3 regions of the Halomonas sp. KO116 genome follow, and region 3 is predicted to be linked to each of the others. Evidence: predicted binding sites of a transcription regulator. Region 3 holds the regulator's gene; each other region holds the start of a gene.

Evidence for each region. Region 3 encodes sigma-54, which starts transcription at its own class of promoters, with help from an activator protein. Its sites were predicted from a motif close to TGGCACNNNNNTTGCTNT; they were not measured.
Region 1: a site for sigma-54 is predicted at 1,669-1,686, ahead of glnL (nitrogen regulation protein NR(II)). Genes of this name have one in related genera too.
Region 2: a site for sigma-54 is predicted at 2,993-3,010, ahead of speB (agmatinase). Genes of this name have one in related genera too.

Annotation. Positions count from the first base shown of each region.
Region 1 covers NZ_CP011052.1:4,450,235-4,454,837, reverse strand. Annotated here, with positions in the region: gene glnA (glutamate--ammonia ligase) at 1-823, shown strand, start outside; gene KO116_RS20405 (DUF4124 domain-containing protein) at 985-1,533, shown strand; gene glnL (nitrogen regulation protein NR(II)) at 1,755-2,816, shown strand; gene ntrC (nitrogen regulation protein NR(I)) at 2,809-4,236, shown strand; gene KO116_RS25190 (DUF6435 family protein) at 4,251-4,418, opposite strand; gene KO116_RS20390 (YqiA/YcfP family alpha/beta fold hydrolase) at 4,505-4,603, opposite strand, start outside.
Region 2 covers NZ_CP011052.1:838,711-843,313, reverse strand. Annotated here, with positions in the region: gene KO116_RS03950 (5-guanidino-2-oxopentanoate decarboxylase) at 1-430, opposite strand, end outside; gene KO116_RS03945 (YjiH family protein) at 441-1,823, opposite strand; gene speB (agmatinase) at 1,963-2,913, opposite strand; gene KO116_RS03935 (sigma-54 interaction domain-containing protein) at 3,134-4,558, shown strand.
Region 3 covers NZ_CP011052.1:2,884,047-2,888,649, reverse strand. Annotated here, with positions in the region: gene KO116_RS13380 (PTS sugar transporter subunit IIA) at 21-491, opposite strand; gene hpf (ribosome hibernation-promoting factor, HPF/YfiA family) at 496-804, opposite strand; gene KO116_RS13370 (RNA polymerase factor sigma-54) at 903-2,318, opposite strand; gene lptB (LPS export ABC transporter ATP-binding protein) at 2,442-3,191, opposite strand; gene lptA (lipopolysaccharide transport periplasmic protein LptA) at 3,203-3,694, opposite strand; gene lptC (LPS export ABC transporter periplasmic protein LptC) at 3,706-4,275, opposite strand; gene KO116_RS13350 (KdsC family phosphatase) at 4,275-4,603, opposite strand, start outside.

The sequences.
Region 1 (4,603 bases), 1.6 Mb from region 3:
GTGTAACACCCTGGAAGCGATTGGTCAGACGGTCGAGGTTCACCACCACGAAGTTGCCAACGCGGGTCAGAACGAAATCGGCGTTAAATTCAACACGCTGGTGAAGAAAGCTGACGAAGTTCAGGAAATGAAGTACGTGATCCACAATGTGGCGCACGCGTATGGCAAAACGGCGACCTTTATGCCGAAGCCGCTGGTAGGCGATAACGGTTCTGGTATGCACGTTCACCAGTCGTTCTGGAAAGGTGGTGAGAACCAGTTCGCCGGTGACGAGTACGCTGGCCTGTCTGAAATGGCGCTTTTCTACATCGGCGGCATCATCAAGCACGCTCGTGCCCTGAACGCCTTTACTAACGCTTCTACCAACTCGTACAAGCGTCTGGTGCCAGGCTTTGAAGCGCCGGTAATGCTGGCCTACAGTGCCCGCAACCGTTCTGCTTCAATCCGTATTCCTTACACCGCTAGCCCGAAAGGCAAGCGCGTTGAGGCTCGCTTCCCTGATCCGACTGCCAACCCGTACCTGGCATTCTCTGCCATGTTGATGGCCGGTATCGACGGTATCAAGAACAAGATCCATCCTGGCGATGCTATGGATAAAAACCTGTACGACCTGCCGCCAGAAGAAGGCAAGCTAGTACCGACCGTAGCGCACAGCCTGGATCAAGCACTGGAAGCCCTCGATGCTGACCGTGCGTTCCTGACCGAAGGTGGCGTGTTCACCGACGAAATGATCGATGCCTACATCGAGCTCAAGATGGAAGAAGTGGAGCGTATCCGTATGACGACGCACCCCATCGAGTTTGATATGTACTACAGCTGCTAATCAGCGTATTAACCCCTAGCCTGGCTGCTATTATCAGCTAGGCGCTGGTAACAGTTGATAAAGACGCAGTTGATAAAAATGCAGTTGATCAAAATAGTATCAAAACCCCGCTTCGGCGGGGTTTTGTCGTTATTGAGGTTGTGACAAGTGTGAGGAGCGGTATGGGCAAGCTAACCACGTGCGCGATCAGCTTCTTGATGGCTGCTGCACTGAGCATTGAGGCGACCATCATTTCAGGTGCCGCTTTCGGGCAGACGGTTTTCAGGGTCATTGATGAGCACGGTAACGTTACGTTTACCGATAACCCTGGCCGCGGCGGTGAGGCGTTGGAATTGGCACCGTTGCCAAGCCTACCACCTGGGTTAAGCGCGGCTACGGCCAGTGTGGCAACGCCCGCTACTGAGCGCCCACGTGGCAAGCCAGGGCAGCCTTTTATGCCTTATGACCACTTTTCGATTGCGCTGCCCCAGCAAGGCGCACGGCTGCCGGAGCGAAGCACCGCGGTGGAAGTGGCCATTGCGCCTCCGCTGCGCGATGACCACCAAGTGCGGCTGATAGTGAATGGAGAGATTAGCCAGACCGCGCTGCACAGTGATGTTTTCTGGTTAACAGGGCTTCCTGCGGGGCAGCACGAGCTTCAAGCAGAGCTATTGGATAGTAGCCAACGTTTACAGCATCGCACGCCCGCAGTGACGATTACGGTTCCTTAGACCGGGTGGTTAAAATCTCGGATGCACTAAATTGGTGCGCTTGTGGCGGCATTTGGCGCGGTGATTGCGCTAAAACGATCCATCTTCTTTTATGGCTATGCCCGCAAGCCGTGCAACTAGGCATAAATGTATAATTGGCGCGCTTTTTGCAGTTCCCTCATTGATTATCCACCTGTAGGTCTGCAACGGCGATGGAAGACGTAATTTCTCAGGACACCACCATGCATCAGCGTTTGCTTGAACATCTCACCACGGCGGTACTGCTGCTGGACGGCGAGCTGCGTGTGCGCTGGATGAACCCTGCCGCTGAAGCCTTACTAGCGGTTAGCTTAAGCCGCGTTCACGGCATCAGCCTAGATACGCTTCTGGGCGGTGTTGACAGCATCGATGAGGTATTGGCTAAAGCGCGGGATGCGTTTCATCCTTACACCCAGCGAGAAGCGCGTATTACGCCGCTGAACAGTGAGCCGCTGACGGTCGACTACACCGTGACGCCGCTATCGGACGACGAGTTACTGTTAGAAGTGGAGCCGCGGGATCGGTTGATGCAGATTTCGCGTGAAGAGGCGCTAACCACTCGCCAAGAAACCATCAAGATATTGGCCCGTGGGCTTGCTCACGAAGTGAAAAATCCGCTCGGCGGGATTCGTGGTGCTGCACAGCTGTTAGAACGGGATTTAGACGATCCGGCGCTGCGCGAATATACCCATATCATTGTGGAAGAGGTGGATCGGCTGCGCGACTTGGTCGACTCCATGCTGGGTCCTAACCGAGTGCTTAAGCATGAGCCGGTCAATATTCACCGGGTGTTGGAGCGTGTACGCGCGCTGTTAATTGCCGAGCATCCCAGCGTTGTTATTAGCCGCGATTATGACCCCAGTTTGCCCGACCTTTCCGGCGATGAATCTCAGATGATTCAAGCGGTCCTCAACGTGGCGCGCAACGCCGTGCAAGCCATGAGCGATGCGCAAACCCCTGAAACTACCTTAATACTGCGCACCCGCGCCCGGCGTCAGTTTACCCTCGGGGCGGAACGCCACCGTTTAGTCAGTGAAGTCTCGGTGATTGATAACGGCCCAGGCATTCCCGATACGCTGCAGGAAACGCTGTTCTACCCGATGGTATCAGGACGCGCAGAAGGCAGTGGCCTTGGGTTATCGATCGCCCAGTCGATTTTGCACCAACATCAAGGATTGATTGAATGCGACTCACGACCCGGACATACCGAATTTCGTTTACTGATTCCATTGGTAATAATTTTACCGGAGAAGCGTCATGACTGAGGCTACACGTACCGATGTTGCGCGGGTGGTGATTGTCGATGACGACCGCGCTATCCGCTGGGTGCTGGAACGCGCCCTGGCGCAGCCCGATCTCGATGTTGAGTGTATTGAGCGTGCAGATACAGCCCTTGCGCGTTTACTCGAAAGCCCTCCTGACGTGCTGGTCACCGACATTCGTATGCCAGGCATCGACGGCCTGGACTTAATGGCGAGAGTACGCGAGGCGCATCCCGATCTACCGGTGATCGTGATGACCGCGCATTCCGACCTAGACAGCGCCGTCGCCTCCTATCAGGGCGGGGCGTTTGAATACTTGCCCAAACCGTTTGACGTTGATGAAGCCCTGGCGCTGGTGCGCCGCGCCGTGGCCCACGCCCGGGAACGCCAACGCCCGGTCGCCGTGCCGGAAGGCTTAAACGCTGAGATTATTGGTGAAGCGCCCGCGATGCAGGAGGTGTTTCGCGCCATTGGCCGTCTTTCTCACTCGCATATCACGGTGTTAATCAACGGGGAGTCGGGGACGGGGAAAGAGCGCGTTGCCCAGGCGCTGCATCAGCATAGCCCGCGTGCCGGTAAACCCTTTATCGCGTTGAACATGGCGGCGATTCCTCGCGACTTGATCGAATCGGAGCTGTTTGGCCATGAGAAGGGCGCTTTTACCGGGGCGGCACAGCAGCGCCAAGGGCGGTTTGAGCAGGCCAACGGCGGCACACTGTTTTTAGACGAAATAGGCGATATGCCATCGGAAACCCAAACGCGCCTGCTGCGCGTGCTGGCGGATGGCGAGTTCTATCGCGTCGGGGGGCATACGCCGGTCAAAGTGGACGTGCGAATCATCGCCGCTACGCACCAAAATCTAGAAGTATTGGTCGAAGATGGCCGCTTCCGGGAGGATTTGTTCCACCGCCTGAACGTGATCCGTATTCACCTGCCGAAACTAGCTGAAAGGCGCGAAGATATACCGCGTTTAACCCGGCACTTTCTGGCCGAAGCGGCGAAAGAGCTGACTACCGATATCAAGGTGCTGACCAGTGAAGCGGAAGCCCACCTAACACGCTTGCCGTGGCCCGGTAACGTGCGGCAGTTAGAAAATATCTGCCGGTGGCTGACGGTGATGGCGTCGGGGCGTGAAATCCTTGTTGAAGATTTGCCGCAGGAACTGCGCTCGCCAAGCGCTTCCGAAAGTAGCGCCCATGGCGATTGGCGTACGGCGTTTCGCGACTGGGCGGATCATGCCTTGGCCGAAGGCCATACCCATCTTTTGGAAGAGGCGGTGCCCGATTTTGAGCGGATTCTGATTGAAACCGCTTTAAAGCATACCGGTGGACGCAAAGGTGAAGCCGCTGAACTGCTTGGCTGGGGGCGTAATACACTGACCCGCAAATTAAAAACGCTGCTGCCAGCACTGGCTGACGAGTAAAGGCTAAGCAGTCGTTACTGCTCAAGGCGTTTAATCTCAGCCAATATCGCCTCAGCTTCTTCGGTAAGGGTGGCATTGGCGCGCATATCGCCGTTACGAGACGCTTCCATCGCGGCTTGCAGTTTACGCTCATAATTTTGCTGGAGTTTCTTTTTGGGGTCGCGCTTAAACATGCCAAACATAAGCAATTTCCTCACTATCTGGTTTTGGTGTACACCATTTGTATAGGTTTTGGTTGCTTGTGTCGAATGTTTGTTTTGGTCAGCGGTTATGCGTCGTTCTGAGAGTCCGCGCTGCATTGACATAGAAAGCGCTCAAAATCGACCAAAATGGTGTCGAGGCTGGCGTGTAAGCGGTGATCATCGTC
Region 2 (4,603 bases), 2.0 Mb from region 3:
GCAGCGTGTGGCTAAACCGCGCCACGCCGCTGATCATCTGCTGTTGGCTGGGCAGCTCGTGCAGCCGCCCTTGGCCTAAGCCCAGCGTATCGCGACGGTTGACGCTGGAGATCACCAGCATGGGGATGGAGTCCGCCAGGGCTTGGCCCATAGCGGTAGCAATGTTGGTCATGCCCGGGCCGGTGATAATCAGGCACACTCCCGGTTGGCCGCTGGCACGGGCATAGCCGTCGGCCATAAACCCCGCGCCCTGCTCATGGCGCGGCGTTATATGCTGAACATCGCTGCCTTCCAGCCCGCGATAAAGCTCTACCGTATGCACGCCGGGGATGCCGAACAGAACGCTCACCCCGTAAGTCTCCCGTAGCAGCCGAATGAGTAGCTCAGCACAGGTCACTGTGGATCGTTTACGTGCTTCTTCAACGCTCATTAAAGTCCCCTTAGAAGAAAAACGTATGGGCCATAAAGGCGATGATTGGCAGCGTAATCGCGGTACGCAGTAGAAAGATTGCCACCAGTTCCCAGAATTTGATGGGGATTTTCGACTTGAGCAGCAGCGCGCCTATTTCAGACATGTAAATCAGCTGGGTTAGGGAGAGACAGGCAATCACAAAGCGAGTGAGTTCGCTTTCAATATTGGTCGCTAATACCGCCGGTAGGAACATATCGGCAAAGCCTACCAGCGTTGCGGGCGCTGCCGCTTCTGCCTCTGGGATACGCAGCAGCTCCAGCACCGGCACCATCGGGTAAGAGAGCCAGGTAAACAGCGGGGTAAACTCCGCCAGAATGAGCGCCACCGTGCCAATGGCAAACACCAATGGTAGTAAACCTAGGAAAATATCCATCACGTTGAGCAGCGCCAAACGTGCTAGCTCGCGAGGCCCGGGAGCGCCAGCGGCGCGATTGGTGGCTTGAATCAAGCTATAACGGAACAGGCCGACTTTTTCGGTACGTTCTTCGTTTAACTGACAGCCGACCGGCTCATAGTAATCATTGGACTTGCGCGATAGCGGTGGGATTCGCGGCACAATGACCGCAGCGATTAACCCTGCTACCACGACCGTCGTGTAAAACTGTACAAACAGATGGTTAATATCGACGAAGCTGGTCACTAACAGCGCAAAGGCAATGGAGACCACAGAGAAATTGGTAGCAATGACGGAGGCTTCGCGACCATTGTAATAGCCCTGCTCATACTGCTGCGTGGTAATGAGCACCCCAACGGTACCAGACCCCATCCATGAGGCAGTGGCATCAATGGCGCTGCGTCCCGGCAGATTAAAAATTATCCGGAACGGCTTGCGTACCATGCTGCCGATAAACTCCATAAAGCCAAACTCGACCAGAAACGGTAGCAACAGCGCGGCAAAGAAGAAGAAGGTTAAGAGCACCGGCGCAAGGTCATTGAGCATGACGCCACCGGTAAAGGAGGCAGTGACGAACTCAGGCCCAAACTGGAAATAAGTCATCACAGCAAACAGTGCGCCTAAAGCGCGCATTGCCAACCACAGCGGCCCAACATGAAACATCTCATGCAACATGCCTTTTTTGGCCCAGCCAGGGTCAGCTAGCTTGGCGTAAACAGTGGCTACCACTGAAAGACAAAGCACGACTACCGCGATAGCAGGCAGCGCTGAGCCTAATAGCGTTTGCAACCCCTCCGCCATGAGGCCCATACCAATATTGATAGTATCGCCAAATTTAAAAGGGACGAGAAACAGCAAAACCCCAATTAAAGAGGGCACTATAAACTTCAGTAAATGCGCCTGGGGGATCGGCCCCGACGAGGTCGGCGCTGCGGTCTTAACGTTACTATTCGACATAGGGTTCACCTATTGGAAGTGATTATTGGAGGTGGGCTGGCGGCGTCGTGGCAGGAAGCAGTGCTTCCTGCCATATGTCTTTTTTATTAGCGCCTTATCAGGTCGGCGCTTTTTAAATCAAAACTGTCTTAAGAGCGGCTTAGTCGCCACGCTTCACGCCCGGCAGGACGCAGAGCATTTCATACAGCAGCGTGGCACCCATCAGCGCGGTGTTGCCGCTGGGGTCGTAAGGCGGGGATACTTCCACCAGATCACAGCCGACAATATTCAGGCCCAAAGCACCACGGACAATTTCCAATCCCTGAGTAGACGTTAGGCCACCCATCTCGACCGTGCCGGTGCCGGGAGCAACGGAGGGGTCCAAACCATCAATATCGAAACTGATGTACACCGGAATATCGCCCATCTGTTCACGCACTTCGGCCATCAGCGGCGCTAGCGAGCGGTACCAGCACTCCTCGGCGGGCACCACACGGAAACCTTGATCGCGGCACCAGTCGAAATCCTCAGCAGCGTAACCAGTACCACGCAGGCCGATTTGTACGACCTTGCCGTGGGCCAACAAGCCCTCTTCCTGAGCACGTCGAAATGGCGTGCCATGAGCAATCGGCTCGCCGAACATGTGCTCGTTCACGTCGGCATGGGCATCGATGTGAATCAATCCCACCGGGCCATGCTTTTTGGCAATGGCGCGTAGAATCGGCAGCGTCAACGTGTGCTCGCCGCCCAGCGTCATCGGGATGCAGTCATGCTTCAGCACGTCGTCGTAAAAAGCGGTGATGATGTCGACGCTTTTCGGCAGGTGGAAGGTGTTGATGGGTACGTCGCCGATATCGGCTACCTGGAGGCTTTCAAACGGCGCGGCGCGGGTTGCCATATTGTAGGGGCGCAGCATGCGCGACTCATCGCGGATCTGGCGGGGCCCAAGACGGGTGCCGGGGCGGTTCGAGGTACCAATATCCATGGGAATGCCGATAAACGCCGCATCTAAACCTTCAGCGGTGTCTTGGGTAGGCAGGCGCATCATGGTGGCGGGGCCTGCAAAGCGCGGCATGGTGTTGCCGCCCAACGGCTGGTTGAACTCCGACATACACATCTCCTTGGATTTGTTGTGACGCTTTAGCCTGTGTAGCTTTCCTAACTTGCGGCCTTAGCTATCTCCTATAGGCGTTGCACAGATCATGCCAAGTCGTAGATCCCTATAAAGTGGTGGGATTACCGGCCAAACGATGCAAAAATGAATCAATCTGATGTTTAAATAATTCATTTTTGAATCAAAAATTCAAAAATGAATTATTTAAAGGGAGTCGATGGCAGTGAGTGAAATAGACAGACGTGTACTGCAAACCATTGTAGAGACCGCTAACGATCACTTCTTTATCGTCAGTGGCGATGGGCAAATAGTCGACATTAGCCCAGGGGCCGAAGCGGTTTACGGGGTATCACGAGAAGAGCTGCTCTCCAGCAATGTGCAGCAGCTGCAAGCGGCCGGGGTGCTCAAGCCCTCCATCACCATGGAAGTGATGCGCACCCGCCGACCAGCGCAGCTTATGCAGGTCACCGGAACAGGCCGCAGGGTCATTGCTGAAGCCTACCCCGTGTTTGTCGACGACAAGCTAGAGCGGATTATCAGTCGTTCCAGAGACTTAACCGATCTTCAACTGCTGCAAGACGAATACGCGCTGCTACAAAAACGCTTTAGCGAGCACTTAAAACGCAGCCAGGCCGCCCCGGATGCGGAAGAGCAGGCGCTGGATGATGCCCTGGATAATCTGCAGGTGCGCAGCAGCGTCATGCGTGAAATTGCGCTACTGCTCAAGCGGGTCGCCCCTTCAGATGCCAATGTGCTGATGCTGGGTGAATCGGGCGTGGGTAAAACCGCCTTTGCCAAACAGCTACACCGCTGGAGCCAGCGCTGTGACGGGCCATTTATTGACGTTAACTGCGCGGCGATTCCTGAGAATCTGTTTGAGTCCGAGATGTTTGGCTATCAGCCCGGCGCTTTTAGCGGTGCGGCGCGGCAAGGTAAGGCGGGACTGCTGGAGCAGGCCGAGGGCGGCACGTTGTTCTTGGATGAAATAGGCGAGCTGCCGCTGCTAATGCAAACCAAACTGTTAAAGGTCATTCAAGATGGCAGCCTGACTCGGTTGGGTGACACTCGCTCCCGCAAGGTCAACTTCCGCTTGGTTGTGGCCACTAACCAAGACTTGGCTAAACAGGTTGAGGCTGGGCGGTTTCGTTTAGACCTTTACTACCGTCTCAATGTGATCCCGGTCACCCTGCCCCCCCTTCGCGACCGCCGGGAGGATATTCCCGACCTTGTCGAAGCCTGTTTAAACCGGTTAAACCAGCGCTATGGGCGGCAAAAAATTCTCGACACCCGCGTTTGGTCAACCCTGATGGGCAGTGAATGGCTGGGCAACGTTCGTGAGCTGGAAAACTGGCTGGAACGTGCTTGGCTTTCCAGCCCCACCGATCAAATCGAGGTGCCTGCCGCTCAACCATATACCGATCAACACCATGCAAGCCTGCCGAGCTCGTCACCAGCAACGTCGATACCCGCACTAGAACCTCATGAAACACTGAAGCAGTACATGGCCCGTTTAGAGCGGGAAACGCTTGAGGCGCTGTGCACCACTCACCCCAGTACCTATGCCATCGCCGAGCGGCTGGGCATCAGCCAATCCAGCGTGGTGCGCAGGCTTCAGCGCTATGGCATTAAGGTGACCAAGTAAATTTTCGCTTGACACAGCGGCTGTCATAAACGATCCAAGTGTCAT
Region 3 (4,603 bases):
CGCTTGGCAGGCTTAGGCCTTCAGGAGATTGTTTGCTCACGAATTTTAGCGGTAAGCAACTCAAGTAGTTCGCGCTGGCTGCCTGCTTTACGCAGCTTCTGACGCGTATCTGCATCGTTCATGATGGTCGCTACCTGGCCGAGCAGAGAGAGATGTGTGTCATCAGCCTCTTCTGGAACTAGCAATACAAACACCAGATCCACCGGGTCGCCGTCGATAGCATCAAAATCAATTGCTTCTGCGAGTTTTAAAAAACCAGCGATTGGGGCAGAGCAGTGAGGGCTACGCGCGTGGGGAATAGCCACGCCGTTACCAATCCCGGTACTGCCTAAGCGTTCACGGCCAATTAAACGGCTAAACACTTCTTGACTGTCCAGACTGGGGATATTTTGGGCAATAAAGGTGCTGAAAAACTCCAGCACCCTTTTTTTGCTGCCCCCGGGGACGTCAAAGAGAACACGTTCCGGGGGGAGTATGGTTTCCAACGTCATTGAATTAACGCACGCCTGCGCCTTGGGCGCGAGCTTGTGCTTTTTCCTTATGTTTAACGAGTTGACGATCAATTTTGTCCGCTAATGCGTCAATTGCGGCGTACATATCACTGTCTAAGGCTTCCGCATGCAAATCTGCTCCTGCTGCGTGCAGTGTACAGGCTGCCTGTTGGCGCTCTTTCTCCACAGATAAGGTGACTTGCACCGTGGTTATATTGTCGTAATGGCGCTCTACACGTTCAAGCTTTTCATTGACATAGTCACGCAAGGCGTCAGTCAGTTCTACGTGATGACCAGTGATATTAACTTGCATTGACGTACTCCTTATCCATCGGACTGTACTTCGATTGTAACCCTTTTTGCCGCGTTGCAAAGCCCTTGTCGAGAGTTTCCCTAAAACGTTGATTTGTGCTAGCGCAAACGACGTCGCTCGCTAGAGGAGGGAATGCCCATGGCTTCACGGTATTTAGCCACCGTTCGACGCGCTACTTGAATTCCCCCCTCTCCTAATAGCGTGACTAAGCGGCTATCAGAAAGCGGCTTGCCTGGCGGCTCCTCTTGAACCAATTTCTTAAGCCGAGCGCGGATAGCGGTGCTTGAATGGCTGTCACCATCCTGGCCGCTGACTTGGCTTGAGAAAAAGTATTTGAGTTCAAATACGCCGCGAGGCGTATGAATAAATTTCTGAGTGGTCACCCTGGAAATAGTCGATTCGTGCATTTCCACGGCCTCGGCGATATCGGCCAATATGAGCGGCTTCATGGCTTCTTCGCCGTGTTCTAAAAAGCCAATTTGCCGGGTGATAATCTCGCGGCCAACGCGCAGTAGCGTATCGTTGCGGCTAGAGAGGCTCTTGATCAGCCAGCGCGCTTCCTGCAGGTGTTCTTTTAAAAACTGATTATCCTGACTTTTATCCGCACGCTTTATTAAGCTGGCGTAGTCGGGCTGAATGCGCAGTCTTGGCAATGCCTCAGGATTGAGCTCTAAGTGCCAGCCTTCGTGGTCATGGCGTACGACCAGGTCGGGCGTTACGTAACTATCATCGGTATCGCCATAGGCGCTGCCTGGGCGTGGATCAAGGCTACGAATAAGGAGAATGACATCAGCCAGCTGGTCATCATCGAGTCCCAGGCGGCGTTTAAGTAAGCGCATGTCATCTTTGCCTAGTGCTTCCAGAAACTGCCGTACTAAGCGGCGGGCAGGAACCAGCAACGGCGTGTCATCGGGAAGAGTGGCCAGCTGCAGCATCAGGCACTCACGCAGGTCGCGGGCGAATATTCCTGTTGGCTCAAATTGCTGAAGCTTAAGTAGAATGGTTTCTACTTCGCGCTGGCTAAGCCCATCGACGCCTTGGGCGCGAAGCCCTTCACGGATGTCGTTGAGCGGCTGGGTTAAATAGCCATTAGCATCTAGCGCGTCGATAAGACTTTCTGCGACAAGTTGCTCTCGCGCGCCAAAATCAGTCATGGCGAGCTGCCACTGCAAATGCCCATGAAGACTCTGGCCAGCCGCTTGGCGCTCAAAATCAGGTCCTTCGCTGCTGGTGCCGCCGTGACTGCCCATATCTTGGTAGGTATCAGACCAGTCACTATCTACCGAGAGCTCGGTGGGAATGCTCTCTGACCACTCTTCCTCTTTGGGCTCGCTGGCAGCCTGTTCGCCAAATTCATCCTCTTGTTCCAGCATGGGGTTGGCATCTAGGGCCTGCTGAATTTCTTGTCGTAAGTCCAGCGTTGATAGCTGTAACAGGGCAATGGCCTGCTGCAGCTGAGGTGTCATGGTCAGCTGTGTGCCGATGCGCAGTTGAAGAGAAGCTTTCATGACCATCTGAGAACCACTCGTTAATCAGAATGCTCCACCCTAGTGCGAGTAGGTCTCCGGTGCAAGTGCAATAAGCATGCCATTGGTAGTAAAGTTGTTGGAGAGCGCTAATTAGACGTGAAAAATAAGCTAGAGGCGGAAATCGGCGCCTAGATAAACCTCTCGCACTTTCTGGTTAGTGAGTATCGAGGCTGGAGAGCCGCTGGCGATGATTTGACCATCGCCTACGATGTAGGCGATGTCACAAATATCCAGGGTTTCGCGCACGTTGTGGTCGGTGATCAGTACGCCGATGTGGCGCTGCTTTAATGCCCGAATAATGGTTTTGATCTCGCCCACCGAAATGGGGTCTACGCCAGCAAAGGGTTCGTCCAGCAGAATGAATGCGGGTTCTGTCGCCAGTGAGCGAGCAATCTCCACACGCCTGCGTTCACCGCCTGAAAGGCTCATGCCCAGGTTGTCGCGAATATGGGTAATGTGAAAATCTTCAAGTAGCGCTTCCAGGCGCTGCTCGCGGTCGCTACGGCTGAGCTTTTTGCGCGTTTCGAGTATCGCCATAATATTATCGGCAACCGATAATTTACGAAAAATAGACGCTTCTTGCGGAAGGTAGCCGATACCCGCCGCAGCGCGTTCATGCATTGGGGCGCGGGTTAGATCTACATCGTCGATACCCACTTTGCCAGCATCGGATTTCACCAGCCCCACAATCATATAAAACGAGGTGGTTTTACCCGCGCCGTTAGGGCCCAGTAAGCCCACAACGCTACCTTGGGAGATCTCTAAATTGATGTCTTTAACGACTCGGCGTCGCTTATAGCTTTTGGCCAAGTGGTGGGCATATAGGGTTTTGATTGGCGTGGTGTCTGTAGTTGCCAAGGCTTGGCTCCCTATTGTTCGGGCTGAAGCGTCATACGTATGCGCTGGGTTTCGCTGCCGTCAACGTCAGAGCGGGCCTGAATGACTTCACGGTCAATAAAATACTCAAGGCGACCGCCGGTGAAGGTGTCTTCTTGTTGCGTTAATTCGGCTTGGTCGATCAGCTCAACGCGGCGTTCAGCGACATGATAAATAATGCGCCTTGCCCACCCTTCCGTAGGGCCTTCTTGCCCTTCAGCTTGATGACGTAAGTAGGCGCGCTCACCGGTGGAGGTCGCGCGGGAGAGCTCGCCTGCCTCGTTGCGTTCGATCTCTACTCGCTCGCCACGTAATTGCATTCCGCCTTGGCGAATATCGACATTGCCTGTATAGACAGCGGTTCCCGCTCGCTGGTCAAGGTCTAAGCGGTCGGCTTCGACTTCTACCGGGGCCTGGCTGTTTTGGGCCAGTGCCGAGAGCGGTACCGCAAGGGCAAAAAGGGCGCTATATAGCAGTGATTTCATGGCAAATCCTGTTAGCGTTGCGTGGCCGGAGGGTGCGTGCCACGCACATTATCAGTTAAGCGCACTTGGCTTTCGTTAAGCCAGACGTCCATGCGCGACGCGTTCATTTGCTGGGGTGGCTGTTGTAGCACTACCGGTGTTTCACTCCATGCATGCTGGTTTAGCCCGTCATAGTGCAATAATTCGGTATCTAACTGCCAACCTTCATCCGGTGCGATCAGGCGAGCAGAGCCTGACATCAGCAAGACCTGAGTGGACGTGTTAAGCGTGCCTACATCGGCGCTAGCCAGCCACTGGCGGTTTTCGCTGTCGTATAAAATAGCTTCGGGCTCTTCCGTCCAGGTTTCACTACGCTGCGGCGTATGGATCAGACGTGAGGTTTTAAGCGCCTGTAATACGCTGCCCTTATCACCGAAAAGGGTGATCTCAGCGTTTTCCAGGACGTGGCCTGGCTCCTGGGCCTGCGCTCCAGGGTCAATGGCCGTGTCTTGAGGCCCCTGTGGGTCAAGCCACACCAGTAAAGCCCCCAAGGCTACCACCAGCCCGGCTAACCAAACGCGTACTTTTATCTGCTTCACCATTAGGTGCGACCGTGAAGGTAGGTGTCTAGCACCGCGCCCCAGTGCCCTTGAGATTCAAGCAGTGTGTCACAGATTTCACGTACCGCGCCGTGGCCACCTAGTCGTTCCGTGGTCCAGTCGGCGTGGGTGTGCATGTAATCTGGCGCATTAGGGACGGTAATGCCGACGCCGCAACGCTTAATAGCGGCCAAGTCAGGCAGGTCGTCACCACAGTAGGCCACCTGCTCTAGCTCTATATCGAGACGCTGACAAAGCCCGCGCAGGGTAGCAAGCTTGTCTTCACAGCCTTGATGGACCAGGTTGATGCCCAGTGATGCGGCGCGCTGGC